DNA from 4 places in the Geodermatophilus sp. SYSU D00710 genome. Region 4 is predicted to be linked to each of the others. Evidence: riboswitches for the same ligand, from Rfam matches in the RefSeq annotation. Region 4 holds a riboswitch; each other region holds the start of a gene.
What was found. Region 4 has a riboswitch for cyclic di-AMP ahead of ACI78U_RS14950 (hypothetical protein). Riboswitches for the same ligand answer to the same signal wherever they lie in the genome.
Positions count from the first base shown of each region.

Region 1: linked by a shared signal. The riboswitch ahead of ACI78U_RS02480 (C40 family peptidase) and the one ahead of ACI78U_RS14950 (hypothetical protein) in region 4 are both predicted to bind cyclic di-AMP.
Region 2: linked by a shared signal. The riboswitch ahead of ACI78U_RS13630 (hypothetical protein) and the one ahead of ACI78U_RS14950 (hypothetical protein) in region 4 are both predicted to bind cyclic di-AMP.
Region 3: linked by a shared signal. The riboswitch ahead of ACI78U_RS13020 (aggregation-promoting factor C-terminal-like domain-containing protein) and the one ahead of ACI78U_RS14950 (hypothetical protein) in region 4 are both predicted to bind cyclic di-AMP.

Region 1 is NZ_JBJGYX010000003.1:124,249-128,446, forward strand. Features, by position in the region: gene ACI78U_RS02470 (DUF222 domain-containing protein) at 1-82, opposite strand, end outside; gene ACI78U_RS02475 (carbohydrate kinase family protein) at 209-1,123, opposite strand; gene ACI78U_RS02480 (C40 family peptidase) at 1,180-1,701, opposite strand; cyclic di-AMP (ydaO/yuaA leader) riboswitch at 1,714-1,865, opposite strand; gene ACI78U_RS02485 (hypothetical protein) at 2,220-2,372, shown strand; gene ACI78U_RS02490 (hypothetical protein) at 2,620-2,817, shown strand; gene ACI78U_RS02495 (hypothetical protein) at 2,993-3,199, shown strand; gene ACI78U_RS02500 (MBL fold metallo-hydrolase) at 3,215-4,144, opposite strand.
Region 2 is NZ_JBJGYX010000026.1:39,433-43,630, reverse strand. Features, by position in the region: gene ACI78U_RS13645 (response regulator transcription factor) at 1-281, opposite strand, end outside; gene ACI78U_RS13640 (dihydrofolate reductase family protein) at 402-965, opposite strand; RNA gene rnpB (RNase P RNA component class A) at 1,210-1,622, opposite strand; cyclic di-AMP (ydaO/yuaA leader) riboswitch at 1,825-1,984, shown strand; gene ACI78U_RS13630 (hypothetical protein) at 2,243-2,866, shown strand; gene ACI78U_RS13625 (PIG-L deacetylase family protein) at 3,027-3,749, opposite strand; gene ACI78U_RS13620 (DoxX family protein) at 3,746-4,108, opposite strand; gene ACI78U_RS13615 (sulfite exporter TauE/SafE family protein) at 4,133-4,198, shown strand, end outside.
Region 3 is NZ_JBJGYX010000024.1:44,447-48,644, reverse strand. Features, by position in the region: gene ACI78U_RS13030 (LLM class flavin-dependent oxidoreductase) at 1-247, opposite strand, end outside; gene ACI78U_RS13025 (DivIVA domain-containing protein) at 608-1,396, shown strand; cyclic di-AMP (ydaO/yuaA leader) riboswitch at 1,548-1,708, shown strand; gene ACI78U_RS13020 (aggregation-promoting factor C-terminal-like domain-containing protein) at 1,942-2,880, shown strand; gene ACI78U_RS13015 (class I SAM-dependent methyltransferase) at 2,967-3,605, shown strand; gene ACI78U_RS13010 (TetR/AcrR family transcriptional regulator) at 3,637-4,198, shown strand, end outside.
Region 4 is NZ_JBJGYX010000031.1:6,459-10,656, forward strand. Features, by position in the region: gene ACI78U_RS14945 (ROK family transcriptional regulator) at 1-935, shown strand, start outside; gene ACI78U_RS14950 (hypothetical protein) at 923-1,894, opposite strand; cyclic di-AMP (ydaO/yuaA leader) riboswitch at 2,150-2,303, opposite strand; gene ACI78U_RS14955 (DNA-directed RNA polymerase subunit alpha C-terminal domain-containing protein) at 2,431-3,027, opposite strand; gene ACI78U_RS14960 (protein kinase domain-containing protein) at 3,053-4,198, opposite strand, start outside.

The DNA of each region.
Region 1 (4,198 bases), on a different contig from region 4:
CGGCGTCGATCCGGTTGCGCTCGGCGATGAGCGCGGCGACGGCCTCGAGGACATCACCGGTCTCCCACCCACCCGAACACATGATCGAATACTAGCCGATCAGCAGGAGGTGGACAACTCAAAACCGCAGGTCAGAGCCTCGTGAGGTGCCATTATCGCTATAAAGGCACTGGCCGGTGACGCCGGTGTCGACGGTGAGCCCGGGCGGTCAGGGCGGCGGCTGGGCCCCGACCACACCCGCGACCACCGCGGCCGCCTCGTGGCCGGCGCGGACCGCGTCCAGGACCGGCGCCCCCGACCGCCAGCCGGCCAGCACCCCGGCGGCGACGGCATCCCCGCAGCCGGTGGTGTCGCGGAGCCGCCCCTCCGGCAGGGGCTCCACCGGCACCTGCCACGCGCCCGCCGCGGTCAGCACCCGGGTGGGCCGCGCGCCGGCGTGCACCAGGACCAGCGCCGGCGCCCACGCGGGCAGGTCGCCGTCCAGTCCCAGCACCGCGGCCTCGACGGCGTTGCAGAACAGGACGTCCGGCCGCAGCGCCACGAGCAGCTCCCGATACGCGTCGGCGCCGTGGCGCTCGATCCGCGTCGCGGCCGCCACGTCGACGGTGACCGGCACGCCGGCGTCCCGGGCGAGCGAGGCGGCTGCCCGGAGCGCGTCCGGGAAACGGCCGGGCAGCAGGTCGTAGCCGTCGAGGTGGACGGCGGCCGCGTCGGCGAGCCACGCGGCGCGGACGTCGTCCGGCTCGAGCCCGCCTTCGCCGCTGTCGGTGAGCAGCGTCCGTCCCCCGTCGGGGTGGACGAGCACCGTCGACAGGGGAGTGCGGCCACGGCGGACCACCGCCGTCTCCACCCCGCGCCCGGCCAGTCCGGCCAGCAACGTGTCGGCGAGCGGGTCCGCACCCGCCCAGCCCGCGAGCCTCGCCGGGGTGCCGCGACGGGCCAGGTTCGCCGTCACGTTGGCCGGCGCCCCGCCCGCCGTCGTCGTCCGGACCACCCGCTGCTGGCCCCCGACCACCAGCGGAGCGGTGAGCTCCAGCAGCTGGTCGGCGACGAGCTTGCCCACGGCCACCACCGGTCCGGAGCCGGCGCGGCGGGGCCACCGGGGACCGTCCTCGTGCACCACGACACGAGAGTGCCCCGGCCGGAGAGCCCGGCCGGGGCACCCTTCCGCGACGTGCGTCAGGCGACCCGGCGGGCGCCCGCGTAGCTCGGCATCGAGTCGAGGTCGACGACGGCCACCGGCTTGCCGGCGGTCGAGGCGTGGACCATCTGGCCGTTGCCGATGGACATGCCCACGTGTGACACCGGGCTGTAGAAGAAGACCAGGTCACCGGGCTGGAGGTCGGCCTTCGCCACCGCGGTGCCGAAGGTCGACTGGGCCTTCGACGTGCGCGGGATCGAGACGCCGGCCGCCTCGTAGGCGAAGCTGGTCAGGCCCGAGCAGTCGAAGGAGTCCGGCCCGGTGGCGCCGTAGACGTACCGGTCACCGACCTGGGCGAGCGCGGTGTCGACGGCGACCTGGGCCGCGCCGGTGGGCGCGGGCGCCGGCGCGGCGGCCACCGTCCCGGTCGCGGTGCCACCACCACCGCCCGCGGCAGCCGAGGCCGGGAGGGGCGAGAGGACGATGCCGGCTCCGGCGATGGCCGCGACGGCGATGCCGCGGAACGAGCGACGAGCGGTGGACGTGCGTGCGGTCGTCATGGACGACGGTTCTCCTGTTCTCCGCGACCGCCTACCGGGTTAGCTGACGGGTTCGGACGGAGGAGTCGCCCGGCGCGACGAGTCGCGCTCCACCCCAGTGCTGCAGTGGGTCCCCGGCCCGGGCTGCCGGTGGGTTCCGGCGCCCGGTTCGGCGTGGCCACCAGGTGTCGCACGGGGCGCGACGAAGGACCCTGGCGGACCGGCGACGACGGTAGGGAGGGGTCAGGGGGCCCTCAACCGACGGAACGCGGCGCCACGCCCGGCGCGGACCTGCGGATTTGACTGGCCTCCCGGACCCGACACGCCAGCGCGAGCACCGCGCACGCCCAGGTCCTGGACACGCGGCGGCACCCGGATGGGCGCCGACACGCCGGACGGGACGAGAAAGGACGCAACGGTGCGTCCGCACGCCCCGTCAGCGGCCCGCCACCGGTGGAACGGGTGAAAGGCCGGGATCCCCACGGTTGCCCCGCGCGTTGACGGGGCAACGGGACAGGAGCCGACAGGAGGAGGACCCCGTGGGGATGTTGAGGAAGCTCGTGGCTTCGGGCGTCGCCGCCAAGGTGGTGCAGGAGCTCCAGAAGCCGCAGAACCAGGCGAAGATCAAGCAGTTCGTCCGCGACTTCCAGAACAAGAACAAGAAGGGCGGCACGAGCGGCCGGGCCTACTGACCGACCGACGCCCTACCGCGCCCCCCGTCCCGCTCCGGGACGGGGGGTGCGGTGCTCCCCGCGCTGGTTGCCGCCCCCTTGCCGGCTCTCCCGGCGCTCTGCGGGCGCGATCGAGCCGACAGAGCACGGGATCAACCGGCACAGTGCGTCTCGGGGCGACGGTTTCCGCTGCCGGCCGGCCGGGCACCCCGGCACCGACCGGGGTGAGCCCAGCCGGCCGGTCGGTGCACGGCGGAGGAGGTCCGCAGTGACCGAGGGCTCGATGACCGGACGGCCGTACGGCGGCACGAACGACCGCTCGGGGCAGGACGACGACGTGCTGCCGGGAGAGCGCCCCGTCCACGACGACGAGGACGCCGAGGTGGGCGCCGCGCCCGACCAGTCGCCCCGCGCCGGTGAGGGCGGGATGGGCACCGGCGACCGCCCGGGCTTCCCCGGCAGCTGACCGCCTCGTCCCCGCGCCGCGTCATCCCCGCCGCCTTCCGGCGTCTCCACAGATGCGGGGACCGATGGAGGCGAGGGACGCGATGACGACCACGAGCACGACCAGCGCTACAGCAGGCGCGGACGGGACCGCCGGGCCCCCGACCGGAAGCCGACCGCAGGAGCGGCTCGAGCACGTGGAGGCACTGCGCCGGGCAGCGACCCACCTGGCGACGGCGGAGTTCCTCGAGCGCCGCGCCGACCGGTCGGTCAACGCCGCGCTCGGCGGCCTGCTGCGCGAGCGCGCCCGCGAGCGCCGGCGCCGGGCCGGGGGGATCCTCGCGGGACTCGGGATGGGTCCGGCGGCCCGCCGGTGCCTGGACGGTGCCCCCGCGCCGGCGTGACCGCCGGGGACGCCCTCAGGCCCGGCAGCCGATGGGGCCGCCGTGGAAGTCGACCATGTCGGGCCAGATGTCCGCCAGCGGCAGCCGCTCGCCCGGCGGCCGGCCGTCGAGCTCGGCGTACGCCCGGTGCAGGTTGCCCACGAGCCGCTCGGACTCCTGCCACGCCGCGTACGGGTTGTCCGCGTGCCGGCGCGCGGTCTCCAGCGGCGACCACCCGGCCGCGTGTCCCTCCCGCGCCGTCGCGTCGACGAAGGCCGCGTAGCCGGCGAGCTCGTCGAGCAGCCGGGGGACCTGGTCGCCACGGCACACCGGGCCGTGCCCGGGCACGAGCACCTCCGGCTCCAGCGCCCGCAGCGCGGCCAGCGCCCGCGGGTACCCGGCCACGCTGCCCTCGGCGAGGAACGGCTGGCCGCCGGCGAAGGCGACGTCGCCCGCGAAGGCCACCCGCTCGCCGGGCAGCCAGACGACGACGTCGCCGCGCGTGTGCGCCGGGCCCACCGCATGCAGCTCGACTCCCCGCTCCCCGAGGTGGAGGGTCAGCGCGCCGGTGAAGGTGACGTCGGGCGGGCGCACCTCCAGATGCCCGTAGTCCGGTCCGGTGAGCACCTGTGCGGCGATCAGGCCCGCGGCGAGCTGGTCCTCCCGTGCGTGCTCGTGCCCGACCACCGGCGTCCCGTCCGGCACCAACCAGTTGCCGAAGGTGTGGTCGCCGTGGTGGTGGGTGTTCACCAGCGCCCGCAGCCGGCCCGGGGCGACGCCGTCCACCGCCGCGAACAGCGCCCGGTTGCGCGCCTCGGTGGAGGTCGTGTCGACCATGACGCCGGTGCCGTCGTCACCGGTCACGACGCCGGTGTTGTTGATCATCCAGCTGCCGTCGGGCTGCACGTAGGCGAAGACCCCCGGCGCGACCTGCTCGAGCCCGGCCGCCTCGATCGACGTCGTCACCGGGTCACTGTCCTGCACCGGGGACCGCCGGGGAAGCGGTCCGGCGTGCTCGTG
Region 2 (4,198 bases), on a different contig from region 4:
CGAGGAGCCGGCGCGCCGCGGGACCGGTCGGCACGATAGCTGCGCACCACCGGATGCTCCTCTGCCAGGGCGAAGAACTGCCGGGCCACGTCGCCACCGGGCCGTCCGCTCCGCGGCAGCCGCTCGACCCGAGCCCACCGACTGCCGAGGTCGAGCGTCACGTGCCCGATGAAGTCGGCGTGCAGCAGGTCCGTCAGGGTCCCGGCGACCACCCACAGGTACTCGGCCCGGTCCGTTCCGCCGTCGAGCTCGCCGACCAGCTCCGGCGACACCGACCGCATCCGCCCTCCCCACACGGCGACCCCGACACCGACCGCGGAGGTCGTGCGGAGGACGACAGCGTGGCACCGGACCGCCGTCCTCGGCCAGACCGGCGCCCCCGCCAGGCCACCGTCGGGCACTCAGTGCCTGGTCTCGTACCTGGTCAGGAGCACGCCGCCCGGGAACGTCCGGGTCTCCACCAGGGTCAGGTCCACCCGGTCGTCCAGGGCCGTGAAGAACGGTGTGCCGCCGCCCACCAGGACCGGGTGGGTGACGATCGCGTACTCGTCGACCAGCCCGGCCCGCATGGCCGCCGCGGCGAGGGTGGCGCCGCCGACGTCCATGGGACCGCCGTCCTCGGCCTTGAGCCGGGTGATCTCGGTGACGGCGTCACCGCTGACCAGGCGGGCGTTCCTGTCGACCGCGCCGATCGTGGCGGAGAACACCACCTTCGGCACGTCCCGCCAGCGGCGGGCGTACTCGATGTGCGCCGGTGTGGCGCCGGGCTGCTGGTCGGCGGTCGGCCAGTGGGAGCTCATCGTCTCCCACAGTCTGCGCCCGTACAGCGCCAGCCCGGTCGCCCCCACCCGGTCCGACCACCACTGGAACAGCTCGTCGCTCGGCACGCTCCAGCCGAGGTCGTCGCCGGGCGCGGCGATGTAACCGTCCAGGCTCACGTTCATGCCGAAGGTCAGTTTCCGCACGGCGCAGCCTCCCGCGAGTCGGTGTCCGGCCTACGGACCGACACGGCGCGGCGAACTGATCGGTCGGACCACACCGAGGGCCGCTCGACCAGACCGGGAACACCGCGGGACACCCTGCCGGACGGTCGCGGCCTCGTCGTCCGGGAGGAGCCGTGTGACGCCGGCCGGGGGTCGCGCCGACGACCACCTGTACGGACCGACGCCGCCCGCTGAGCGTGGGACCGGAGGTCGGAGGCGGGGGCGACGGACGAGTCGGCCTGTACGCCGGGTTCTGTCCTCGGGCGCCTCGCGGCCTCCCGATGGGCGGTCATCCATCTAGGCCCGCCGTTGCCGGCGGGCTCGAGCGGTCCACCCGCAGGCTCGGGCGGGCAGCCCTCGAACGCCTGCGCGGGACGGCGGTCCGGTCGCCCAGCCGCCGTCCCTTCTCGACCTTGCTCCGGGTGGGGTTTACCGAGCCGCACCGGTCACCCGGTGCGCTGGTGGTCTCTTACACCACCGTTTCACCCTCACCAGCGGCGAGCCGCTGGCGGTCTGTTCTCTGTGGCACTGTCCCGCGGGTCACCCCGGGTCGCCGTTAGCGACCACCCTGCCCTGTGGAGCCCGGACGTTCCTCGGCGACGGGGTCTCCCCCGCCGACGCGACCGCCCGGCCGACTCGTCCGTCGTGCCGGCCAGTCTACGGGCCCTCCGCACGGGGTCCCATGACGCCTGGCCATCGGCGCGACGCTCCCGGTGAAAAGACACGCCGGGGCCCACCAGCCAACTCCTCCAGTTCACCGACCCGGAGTTGGCACAAGCGCACAAGACCTCTACGGTTTCGGCGTCTGGTCGGTCGTCACCTCCCCCATCCGGGGGAACCGCGCCGGATGCCGCCGAGTCGCGCCGGCCCCGTCGACGCGAACCGGGGACCCACCGCACCACTGGGGTGAGTCCCGCCTCCCGAGCCCTGCTCGGGGGCGGGTAGGGCGCATCCCCGCCCGAACCCGTCAGCTGACCCGGTAGGCGGCCAAGGGAGAAACGGAGATCTGCAGCGAGGGGTGCCGAGCGGCGCCCGTCCTCGCACCCCCAGACACCGCCGCCGCGACCCGCTGGACACCTACGCCGGTCGCCGCGTACCCGGGCACGGACCTCGGCAGCCCTGCGCGTCGCCTGCCTCCGGCGGGCTCGGCACGGTCGCGCGTCCGGCTGCCCGTCCCCCCAGGTCACCCCTCATCCGGAACGGGGACCCGCCCGACCAGCGGGCGGCCCCACGGACCACCGTCAGGAGCTCTCCTCACCATGCCCTCGAACACCCCTCGCCGCACCGGCGTCCGCCGGTCGCTGACCGTCGGCGCCTTCGCCGTCGCCTTCGGCCTCGCCGGCCAGTCCGCCGCCCAGGCTCACGACTGGGACCGCGACCGGGACCGCGGCGGCTGGGACCGCTGGGACCGGACCTCGTCCACGGCCGAGGCGGAGGCCCCCGCTCCGGCGCCGGCCCCCGCCGAGGAGGCGCCCGCGGTGCCCACCGGGGCTGCGGCCCCCGCCCCGGCGGCGTCGCTCCCCGTCTCGACCGACCTGAGCGGCAAGCCGACCCCCACCTCCACCGCCTACAGCGCGTGGGCGGCGCACGTCCGCCCGGTCGTCGCCGAGGTCACCCAGGCCTTCGGCGTGTCCACGGTCCTCACCCGGCCCGGCCACTCGCCGACGCAGGAGCTCGCCGCCGACTTCATGGTCTACAGCGACTCCGCCAAGGGTGACGCCGTCGCCCAGTACGTGATCGACAACGCCGAGCGGTTCAACGTCGACTACGTCATCTGGGAGCAGCGGATCTACATGATCGGCGGCTCCGGCTGGCAGGCGATGGAGGACCGCGGGTCGATCACCGCCAACCACTACGACCACGTGCACGTCAGCTTCAACTGACCGGCGGCCGTGGGGACGCGGTACCCCGGCCGCGTCCCCACGGCACGCTTCGTCGTGCACCGGCCGGCCTCATCCCACGGTGCCCGACCTCACCCCGCAGCGCGAGGTCGGGCACCGCGCGGGGAGGCCGGCCGCCCGTGCGCGTCGAGGAGCGCCGCGGTCAGCCGCCGTAGAGCACGAAGCCGGCCACCCGGCGCCCTGCGTCGTCGGCCGGGGTCGCCATCTCGACCTGTCGCCGTGCCTGCTCCTCGACCGGGTCGTCCGACAGCGCCTGCAGGTAGCGCCGGTGCTCGGCCAGCGAGGCCACCGCCCGGTCGACGACGGCGGTCACGTCGACGGTGTGGGTCGCCCCCACGGGCGTGGAGACGGCGGTCCACCGCACGCCCTGCCACGGCACCGGGTCGGCCAGTTCGGGGAAGATCCACTCGTTCGCCGCGTCGCCCACCGCGTCGAGCACCGCCCGGCCCAGCGCCCGGTGGTCGGCGCTGTTCCAGTACGCGGGCGCGGTGCCCGGCGGCGTCCAGGTGTCCCCGAAGTGCATCGTCACCACCAGCTCCGGCCGGTGCCGGCGGATCGCCGCGGCCACCGACCGCCGCAGGTCCAGACCCTCGACCAGCCGGCCGTCGGGATGGCCGAGGAACTCCACCACCGAGACGCCCGCCGCCGCCGCGGCCGCCCGCTGCTCCCGCTCACGCAGCGGCCCGGCCACCTCCGGCGGCAGACCGGCGATGCCGGCCTCCCCGCTGGTGGCCAGCACGTAGCGCACGTCGCGCCCGGCGGAGGTCCACGCGGCGACGGCGGCCGCGCAGCCGTACTCGATGTCGTCGGGGTGGGCGACGACGACCAGCGCGCGCTCCCAGTCCTCCGGCAGCGGCTGGGTCACGCCCGCCCCCGGGCCACGCGCAGCGCCGCGGCGATCATCGGCACCTGCAGGGGCAGCCGTACCACCCCGGCCGCCAGCAGCGCCGGCCGCCCGCGCGCCGCCCGCAGGTGGTGCAGGTGCGCGGGCAGGAACGACGCCAGCAGGACCGCGGCCGCCCAGCCCCCGGCCCGCCGGCTCGGCGGTGCGGACAGCAGCGCGGCGGTGGCCACCTCGGCGACCCCGCTGCCCAGCACCCAGCCGCGCGCGTCCCCGAGCTCCGGTGGCACCAGCCACTCGTAGGTCCGCGGCCGCACCAGGTGCAGCACGCCGGAACCGCCCAGGGCGGCGGCCAGCCAGGTCGCGGGCGCGGGCGGTCGCATGCGGCCACCGTAGGCTGCCGCTCCGTGCCCGCCGCCGACCTGCTCGTCGCCGCCGCGGTGGCGCTGGCCGCGGGCGTCGTCAACTCCATC
Region 3 (4,198 bases), on a different contig from region 4:
CCGTCGACAGCTGCAGCCGCGAGGTCTGCGCCGCGACGTAGGCGAGGGTCGTCGTCGGCGACGAGGAGAAGAACGGCGGGTTGTGGTGCTCGCCGAGGGCGAAGACGTCCAGGCCGACCTCCTCGGCCTTCTTCGCGATCGTGACGATCGCCCGGATCCGCTCCGCCTCGCTCGGCGTGCGGCCCGTCGTGGGATCGGTCGTGATGTCGCTGACCGAGAAGACGCCGAACTGCATCTCGTGCTCCATGTGGTTGAGAGTGCAACTATCGCTACGGCCCGTCCAACCGCGGTGCCCTCTCGTCCATTCCCAGGGTCTCGTGACCGTGCTGAGATGCTGTGACTGCGCTCGGTGATGGATCCGGCACGTCCCGGCGATCCCACTCCGGCGGGCCCCGCGCCCCCCTGTCGGCGCCCGGCCGGTGGGTATCCGGGGTGGGATCGTGATCACCCCGACGGCCGGCCGGGGAGTCCGGACCGGCACGGCGGACCGAGGGGGACCGGGATGTCGCAGCGGGCAGGGGGAGGCGCTCAGACCGGAGCGCCGGGGGACGGTACCGGAGGGCGGCCGCCGTCGGGCGGCCTCGACGGCCTGCTGGGGACCGGGCCGGTGTTCACCGGGGCGGTCCGCGGCTACGACCGCGCACAGGTCGACGACTACGTGAACTGGGCGGAGACCGAGGTCCTCGTCCTGCGCCGGGAGAACGACCACCTGCTCAGCCGCTACGCCGCCGCCTCGGCCGAGCTGCAGAACGCCCGGCGCCGGCTGGCCGCGCTCGTCCGCGAGCGGCAGTCGCTGCCGGGGCCGGACGAGGCGCGAGAACTGGTCCGCCGGGCCGAGGCCGAGGCCGCAGCCCGGACCGCCGCCGCCGAGGAGGAGGCGCGGCGCGTGGTCGAGGAGGCCCGCACCGAGGCCGAGGCACGGCTGGGCGGGGTCGCCGAGATGCGCGAGGCGGTCATCGCCCTGCGCGAGCAGACCCGCAGCGAGGCCGCGGCGGTGCTCGAGGCGGCCCGCCGCGAGGCTGCGGAGCTGGGCCGGGCGGCGGCCGAGGAGCGCGCCCGGCTGGACCGCGCGGCGGCCGCGGTGCGCGAGCGCCTGGACCGGGAGGCGGCCGAGCGCCGGCGGGTCGCCGAGGCCGAGCTCGCGCCGCTGCGCGACGAGCGCGACCAGGCGCGCGAGTGGCTGCTCGGGTTGACCGGGCAGATCGACCGGGCGCTCGCGGTGATCACCGGCGTGCTGCCCGACGACGTCCCCGTCCTCGCCGAGCGTCGTGAGGCGGCAGAGACCGTCGGAGAGGCCACCGCGGGCGCCGCGCGGGAGCCGGTCGCCGCTGCCGATGCGTCGCAGGTCACTGTGTTGCGCGACACGGACCGGCCCCAGGTCGCCGCGGCCTCCTGACCAGCAGCGACACTGGCGCGGCCAGTGGCCCGGAGGACCGGCGGGTCACAGCCGTCCCGCCCGTCCCTCCGGCCCCGTGTTGTCACGGACCGGTAACGGTGTCTACGGTGGCGGGCGTCCGGTCGGTCGTCTCTCCCCGTCCGGGGAGCCTGACCGGACGCCGCCGAGTCGTGTCCGCACCCGCGGACGCGAGCCGGGGACCCACCGCAGTACTGGGGTGAATCGCACCCGTCGAGCTCTGCTCGCGGGGGCGTAGGGCTGCTTCCCGCCCGAACCCGTCAGCTAACTCGGTAGGCGGCTCACGGAAGAAACGGAGAGCCTCCGCATGCCCCGCCTCCGGGCCCCCGCGGCCCGCAGGTGCAGCCGCCCGCGCGCGCAGCGCGGTCCCGCGTCCTCCTGACGCCGGCTCGACCCTGCCCTGCCGCGCCCGGCGCCGACCGCGGCCGCCGGAGACCTCCCGACCAGACACGCCGTAGACCCGCGCTGCGTGCGCGTGCCCATGACCCGGGCCGCCGCGCGCCCTCTCCCTCGGAGCGCCCACCCGCATGTTCAGCCGTACCCGTCGCACCGCCGCCGACACCCCCGTCGCCGAGACCCCCGACACCGACGCCCTCGAGACCGCCGTCCTCGAGGTGGACGACGAGACCCCCGCCCCCGGCCGCGCGCGCCGCGGTGGCCTGCTGGGCTCCCGCCGCCCGGCCCTGCTGCTCGGCACCGCCGCCGCCGGCGCGCTCCTGGTCGGGGTGCTCTCCGGCACCGGCCCCGCCGCCACCGGCGGTGCCGAGGCCGACACCGCCAGCGCCTCGGTGGGCGTGGCCGAGGCGCTCGGCCTCGCGGAGCAGGGCACCGACGGCGCCGTCGAGGACGGTGACCTCGCGCCGCTGGAGGAGCTCGCCGCCTCCCGCACCGAGCGCACCGCGATCGACGCCGCCGCCGTCCAGGCCCAGGCCGCGGCCGACCAGGCCGAGCGCGACCGCGTCGCCGCCGAGGAGGCCGCCCGCATCGCCGCCGAGGAGGAGGCCGCGCGCGCCGCCGCCGAGGCGCAGGCCGCTGCCGAGGCGCAGGCCGCTGCCGAGGCGCAGGCCGCTGCCGAGGCCGAGGCCGCCGCCGCGGAGGCCGCCGCTGCCGCCGAGGCCGCCGAGGCCCAGGCCGCCGAGTCCGCCGCGGCTCCGGCGCCGAGCAGCTCCAGCTCCGAGAGCCGCGGGTCGTTCAAGGACTACGCGCTCGGCCTCGTCGGCGCCGAGCAGTTCTCCTGCCTCGAGAAGCTCTGGGGCAAGGAGAGCAACTGGAACCCCAACGCGCAGAACCCGACCAGCACCGCCTACGGGATCGCGCAGTTCCTCGACTCCACCTGGGCCAGCACCGGCATCGCGAAGACCTCCGACGGCTACCGCCAGATCGACGCCGGCCTGGTCTACATCAACGAGCGCTACGGCTCGCCCTGCGAGGCCTGGGCCCACTCGCAGGCCACCGGCTGGTACTAGGAGGACCCCGCTGCCCCCCGCGCCTCGCACGCTCGGCGCGGGACCCTGCAGCGGAGCCGTTCCAGCACGTCACCTCGGGAGGGCCGGTGACCAGGGTGGTGCCCGCGGGCTTCGTCCGCGCGCACACCCAGGTCCGCCGGCCCTCCCTCGTCCCCGAGGTCCGGCTGCACGTCGCCGACGACGTCGTCGCCCTGTGGGAGGCGATGGAGACCGCGGGGGGCGCCGGTGAGGAGCCGCCGTTCTGGGCCGCGGCCTGGCCCGGTGGGCAGGCCCTGGCCCGCGCCGTGCTCGACGGCGCCGTCCCGGTGGCCGGTCGCCGCGTCCTCGACCTCGGGTCGGGCAGCGGCCTGGTCGCCGTCGCGGCCGTCCTCGCCGGTGCCCGGCACGTGCTCGCCAGCGACGTCGACCCGTTCTCGCGGACCGCGGTCGGCGTCAACGCCGTCCTCAACGGCGTGCGCGGCATCAGCGTGATCGGCGACGTCCTGCACCGCGAGCCGCCCGACGTCGACGTCGTCCTGGCCGGGGACGTCTGCTACGACCGCGTGATGACCGGGCGGGTGCTGCCGTTCCTCGACCGGGCGCGCGCCCGCGGTGCCGAGGTGTTCGTCGGGGACCCCGGCCGCCCGTACCTGCCGCACGAGCGGCTCGAGCCGGTCACCGTGCTCGACGTGCCCGAGACCGAGGGCCCGGGCCTGCGCCGCACGACGGTGTGGCGACTGCCCTGAGCGCCCCGCGGTCGTGGGTAGGGTCGCCGCCGTGGCCGCACCGCTCCCCGTCGCCCCCGGCGGCGGCCGCGGGCGCCGGGCCCGCCGCCCCTCCGGCGACGACCGGGAGCGGGCCATCCTCACCACCGCCGAGGAGCTGCTCGGGCAGCGCCCGCTGGCCGACATCTCCGTCGACGACCTGGCGCGCGGGGCAGGCATCTCCCGGCCCACCTTCTACTTCTACTTCCCGTCCAAGGACGCCGTCGTCCTCGCGCTGCTCGACCGGGTGGTGGGGGAGGCCCGCGCGTCCCGCTCGGCGGCGCTGCGCCGCGCCGGCGACGACGTCCGCGCCGGTTGGCGGGGCGCGCTCGAGGCGGTCCGCGACACCTTCGCCGCGCACCACGCCCTCACCACCGCGGCGGCCTCGCTGTTCGCCACCAGCGCCGAGGCCCGCGCGCTGTGGTCGGAGGTCATGGAGCAGTTCGTCGCCGAGACCGCCGCGGCCATCGACGCCGAGCGGGCCCGCGGCGCCGCCCCGCCCGGCCCACCGGCCCGCGACCTCGCCGTGGCGCTCAACTGGATGAACGAGCGGGTCATCCACGTGACCGCCACCG
Region 4 (4,198 bases):
CGGTCCGGGTGGTCGACCTGCGCGGGCGGACGGTCGCCGAGCGGCTGCACGAGGAGGACCTGCGCGACAGCGACCCGGTCGCCACGCTGGACCGGCTCGGCCGGCTGGGCGCCGAGGTGCTCGGGTCGCTGCCCGCCGGTGTGCGGGTGGTGGGCGCCGGGCTGGCGCTGCCCGGCCTGGTCGACGCCGGGCGGGGCCTGCTGCTGCGGGCGCCGAACCTCGGCTGGTCGCGGGTGCGGCCCGCCGACGCGCTCGCCGGCCTGCTCCCCGACGGGCTGGTCCCGGTGCTCGGCAACGAGGCCGACCTCGCCGCGCGCTGCGTCGCGCAGAGCGCCCCGGGCCGGCCGGGGCCGCACCGGGACTTCGTCTACCTGTCGGGGCAGATCGGCATCGGCGGGGCCGCGGTGCTCGGCGGCCGGGTGATGACCGGCAGCTCGGGCTGGGCCGGCGAGATCGGCCACGTCTGCGTCGACCCGGCCGGGCCGGACTGCCCGTGCGGGTCGACCGGGTGCCTGGAGCGCTACGCCGGCCGGCTGGCGCTGCTGGCCGCCGCCGGGGTGCCCGCCGACGCCGGCCCCGCGGAGCTGCGGGCCCGCGCCGAGGCCGGCGACCCCGGCGCCCGCCGCGCGCTCGACGGCGCGGCGTGGGCGCTGGGCGTCGCGCTGGCCGGGGTGGTCAACGTGCTCGACATCCCCACGGTGGTGCTCGGCGGTCACCTCGCCGAGCTGACCGACCTGCTGCGCCCGGGGCTGGAGGAGCACCTGGCCCGGCGGGTGCTCTCGGCCCGGTGGCGCCGGCCGCTCGTGGCCGCGGGAGGCGCCGTGCCGGCCGCGGGGGCGACCGGCGCGGCGCTGCGCGCGCTCGACGCGGTGCTCGAGGACCCGGTGCGCTGGCTGGCGCCCGCGGCGCGGGAGGTCGCGGCTCAGCCCACGTAGTTGACGTGCACGTGGTCGTAGTGGTTGGCCGTGACGCCGCCCCGGTCGGCCATGGTCGACCACGAGCCACCCGGCGAGGAGAGCATCCGCTGCTCCCAGATGAGGTAGTCGACGCCGAGCTCGTCCCAGTGCTCGACGTGGTACTGCACGATCGCGTCGCCGAGGGCGGCGTCGGTCAGCACCATGTAGTCCAGCGCCAGGCCGGAGGGGTGCCCGCCCGGGTCGGCCGCGCTCGCGCGGGTGCCGCCGAGGGTGATCGACGCGGCGCCGGGGACGTTGCTGACCACGGCGTCGGCGGCGGCCTGCACCACCGAGCGCACCGGGCCCGAGGTGTTGGTGATCCGGGCGACGCGGGAGGCCGTGGTCCCCGACGACGAGGACGAGACCGACGACGAGGCGGCCGGGGAGGACGCCGCCTCCGACCCGCCGGACTCCTCCTCGGCCTCCTCCGCCGCCGCCTGCGCCTCCGCGGCCTCCGCGGCGGCCTGGGCCTCCGCGGCCGCGGCCGCCTCGGCGGCGGCCTGCTCGGCGGCGGCCTGCGCCTCCGCGGCGGCCTGCGCCTCGGCGGCGAGCCGCGCGGCCTCGGCCGCCTGCGCGTCGCGCACGGCCTGGTCGGCACCGGCCTGCGCCTGCGCGGCGGCGGTCTCGGCGGCCTCGCGGCTGCCGCGGCTGGCCGCCAGCTCCTCGAGCACCTGCAGGTCCTGCGGCTGCACCTGCGGGGGCTCGGTCGCGGGGCCGGTCTGCGCGGGCAGGCCCAGCGCCTGGGCGACGGTCACGGTCTCCGACGTCCCGGCCTGCGCCTCGGCGGCCGGGTCGGGGCCGACCAGCACGTTGGCCACCAGCGCGCCGGCGGCGGCGACGCCGAGCAGCAGCGCGGGGCGGCGGACGGGGGCGCGGCGGCGGGACCGGCGGGTGGCGCCGGCGGCGGGCCGCGGGATCTCGGCGGTGGGGGCGTCCATCGGGGGGAGGTGCTCCAGGGGTGCGGGCACGGCGCGGCCGGCGGCGGCGCCGTGGAGGGGTGCGGGGCAGCGGGCGGCACCGGCCGTCGCGGCGACGCGGGCGCACCGGCGGGCACCACCCAAGCGGGGCTCGGGTGGGCGCGGGGCGGCGTCGGGACGGCCGGGCGCGGTCAGATGCGGGAGCGCACCCGGGTGCGGCGGAGCCGGCGGGGTGGTGCGGTCGTGCTGCAGAAGCGCGCCATCCGGCGGGCTCTCCGTTTCTCCCGTGGGCCGCCTACCGGGTCAGCTGACGGGTTCGGGCGGGAAGCAGCCCTACCCGCGGCCGGACGGTGTCCGGCGGGCGGGATTCACCCCAGTGGTGCGGTGGGTCCCCGGCTCGCCCGGGAGGGCGACTCGGCGGCATCCGTCCGGACTCCCCGGACGGGGACTGACGGCCGGTCGGACAGCGGCCACGGTAACCGTCGTTACCGCACCGTGACAATCCCGCGGCGGCGGAGCGTGACGAGCGTCGCGTGTCGCGGCGGCGTGTCGGGCCGTCAGGTGCCGAGCAGCCGCCGCAGCCAGTCGACCTGGGTGCGCACCGACCACAGCGCGAGGCGGCCGGGCACGGTCACCGCGGCGCGGGCCGCCCGCATCCCGAGCCGCAGCAGGTCGGCGTACTCGGCCGGCCGGGGTGCGGGCGCCGGGCGGGCGGCGCGGCGCGGGGCGGACGTGGGCGGGGTCGCCTCCGCCTCGGGCTGTGGACCGGGCGCCGTCCCCTGCTCCGGCGCGGGGGCCCCGGGCACCAGCAGGTCGAGGCCGCTGCGCCGGCGGGGGTCCCGCAGCGAGGCGAAGGAGGGGATCTCCGGCGCGTCGGGCGCCCCGTCCTCCTCGGCCGGCAGCGACAGCTGCCCGTCGCGCGCCGCCGTCCCCGATCGGGGCAGCGGCGTGGGCGGCTCGGGCACGACGCGGCGGATCGCCGTCACCAGGCCCGCGCCCAGCCCGGGCACGGCGGCGAGCTCGCGGCGGCTGAGGGCGGCGAGCGCGGCGACGTCGGTGATGCCTGCGCGGGTCAGCGCGGTGACCGCCCGGGTGGGCAGGCCCAGCGTCTCGATCGTCCCCGCCGGAGCGTCCCCCGGTGACCTGGTCGGCATGGCGGAGGACCCTAACCGCCCGCGGTCAGCCGGCCGCACCCGTGTCGGGGGCCGCGCTGCCCCCGTCGGGTGCCGACGACGTCGCCGACCCCGGGGACGTCGCCCCCGACGACCCCGACGGCGCGGGCTCCGAGCGAGCCGTCGGGGCGGACCCCGACGGCTCGCTCGGGGCCGGCCCGGTGGGGTCGGTCGGGGCCGGCTCGGTCGGGGAGCTGTCCGAGGGCGCCGGCTCGGTCGGCGCGGGCCCGGTGGGGTCGGTCGGGGCCGGCTCGGTCGGGGCGCTGTCCGAGGGCACCGGCTCGGACGGGGCGGGCTCCGAGGGCACCGCGTCCGAGGGGGCCGCGTCGGAGGGTGCCGCGTCGGAGGGCGCGGGCTCGGACGGCGCGGGCTCGGGGGACGCCGGGTCCGGGGACACGGCGGCGTCCGACGGTCCCGGTTCCGCGGGCGCGGGCTCGGCCGGGGCGGGCGCGGCCGGGCCGGACCCGGACGGCACCGACAGCGCCGCCTCGGGACCCTCACCGCCCGCGGACGCACCGCCCTCGGGCGCCGGTGCCGGTGCTGCCGGGGTGACCGCGACGCGCAGCGTCACGGGGGCGCCGGGCTGCAGCGGGACACCGACCGGGTCGAGGCCCGAGACCGTGCCCGGCTCGACGGCGGTCGTCACCTCGTCCTGCCGCTGCACGGTGAGACCCAGCGCGGTGAGGTCCGCGGCGACGTCGTCAGCAGGGCGCCCGACGTGGTCGTTGGCGGCCAGGACCACCGAGCCGGCCGTCGCGGCGCTCTCGCCGGTGCCGGCGCCGGTCTCCGCGGCCTGCGCGGGAGGCTGCCCGCCGCCGGAGCCACCCGGCCGGAGGAGGACCGCGAGCAGGCCCGCGAGCAGCACCGCCAGCACCGGCACCAGCACCGCCGGGCGCCGGCGCGGCGACCGCGAGGCACCGGACACCTGCGCGGTCTCCCCGGGTGGCGGGTCGTCCGGGGACACCGGCTCCGGGGAGGGCACCGTGACCGCGGCCGTCTCGACCAGCGCGGCCGGCGGGGCCGCGGCGACCGCCCGGGACGGCGACGGCGCCCCAGGACGCGGCCGGGCGGTCTGCTCGATCGTCTCCTCGACGGCGGTCAGGAACGCGTCCGCGTCGGGCAGCCGCTCACCGGGGTCCTTGACCAGGGCGGC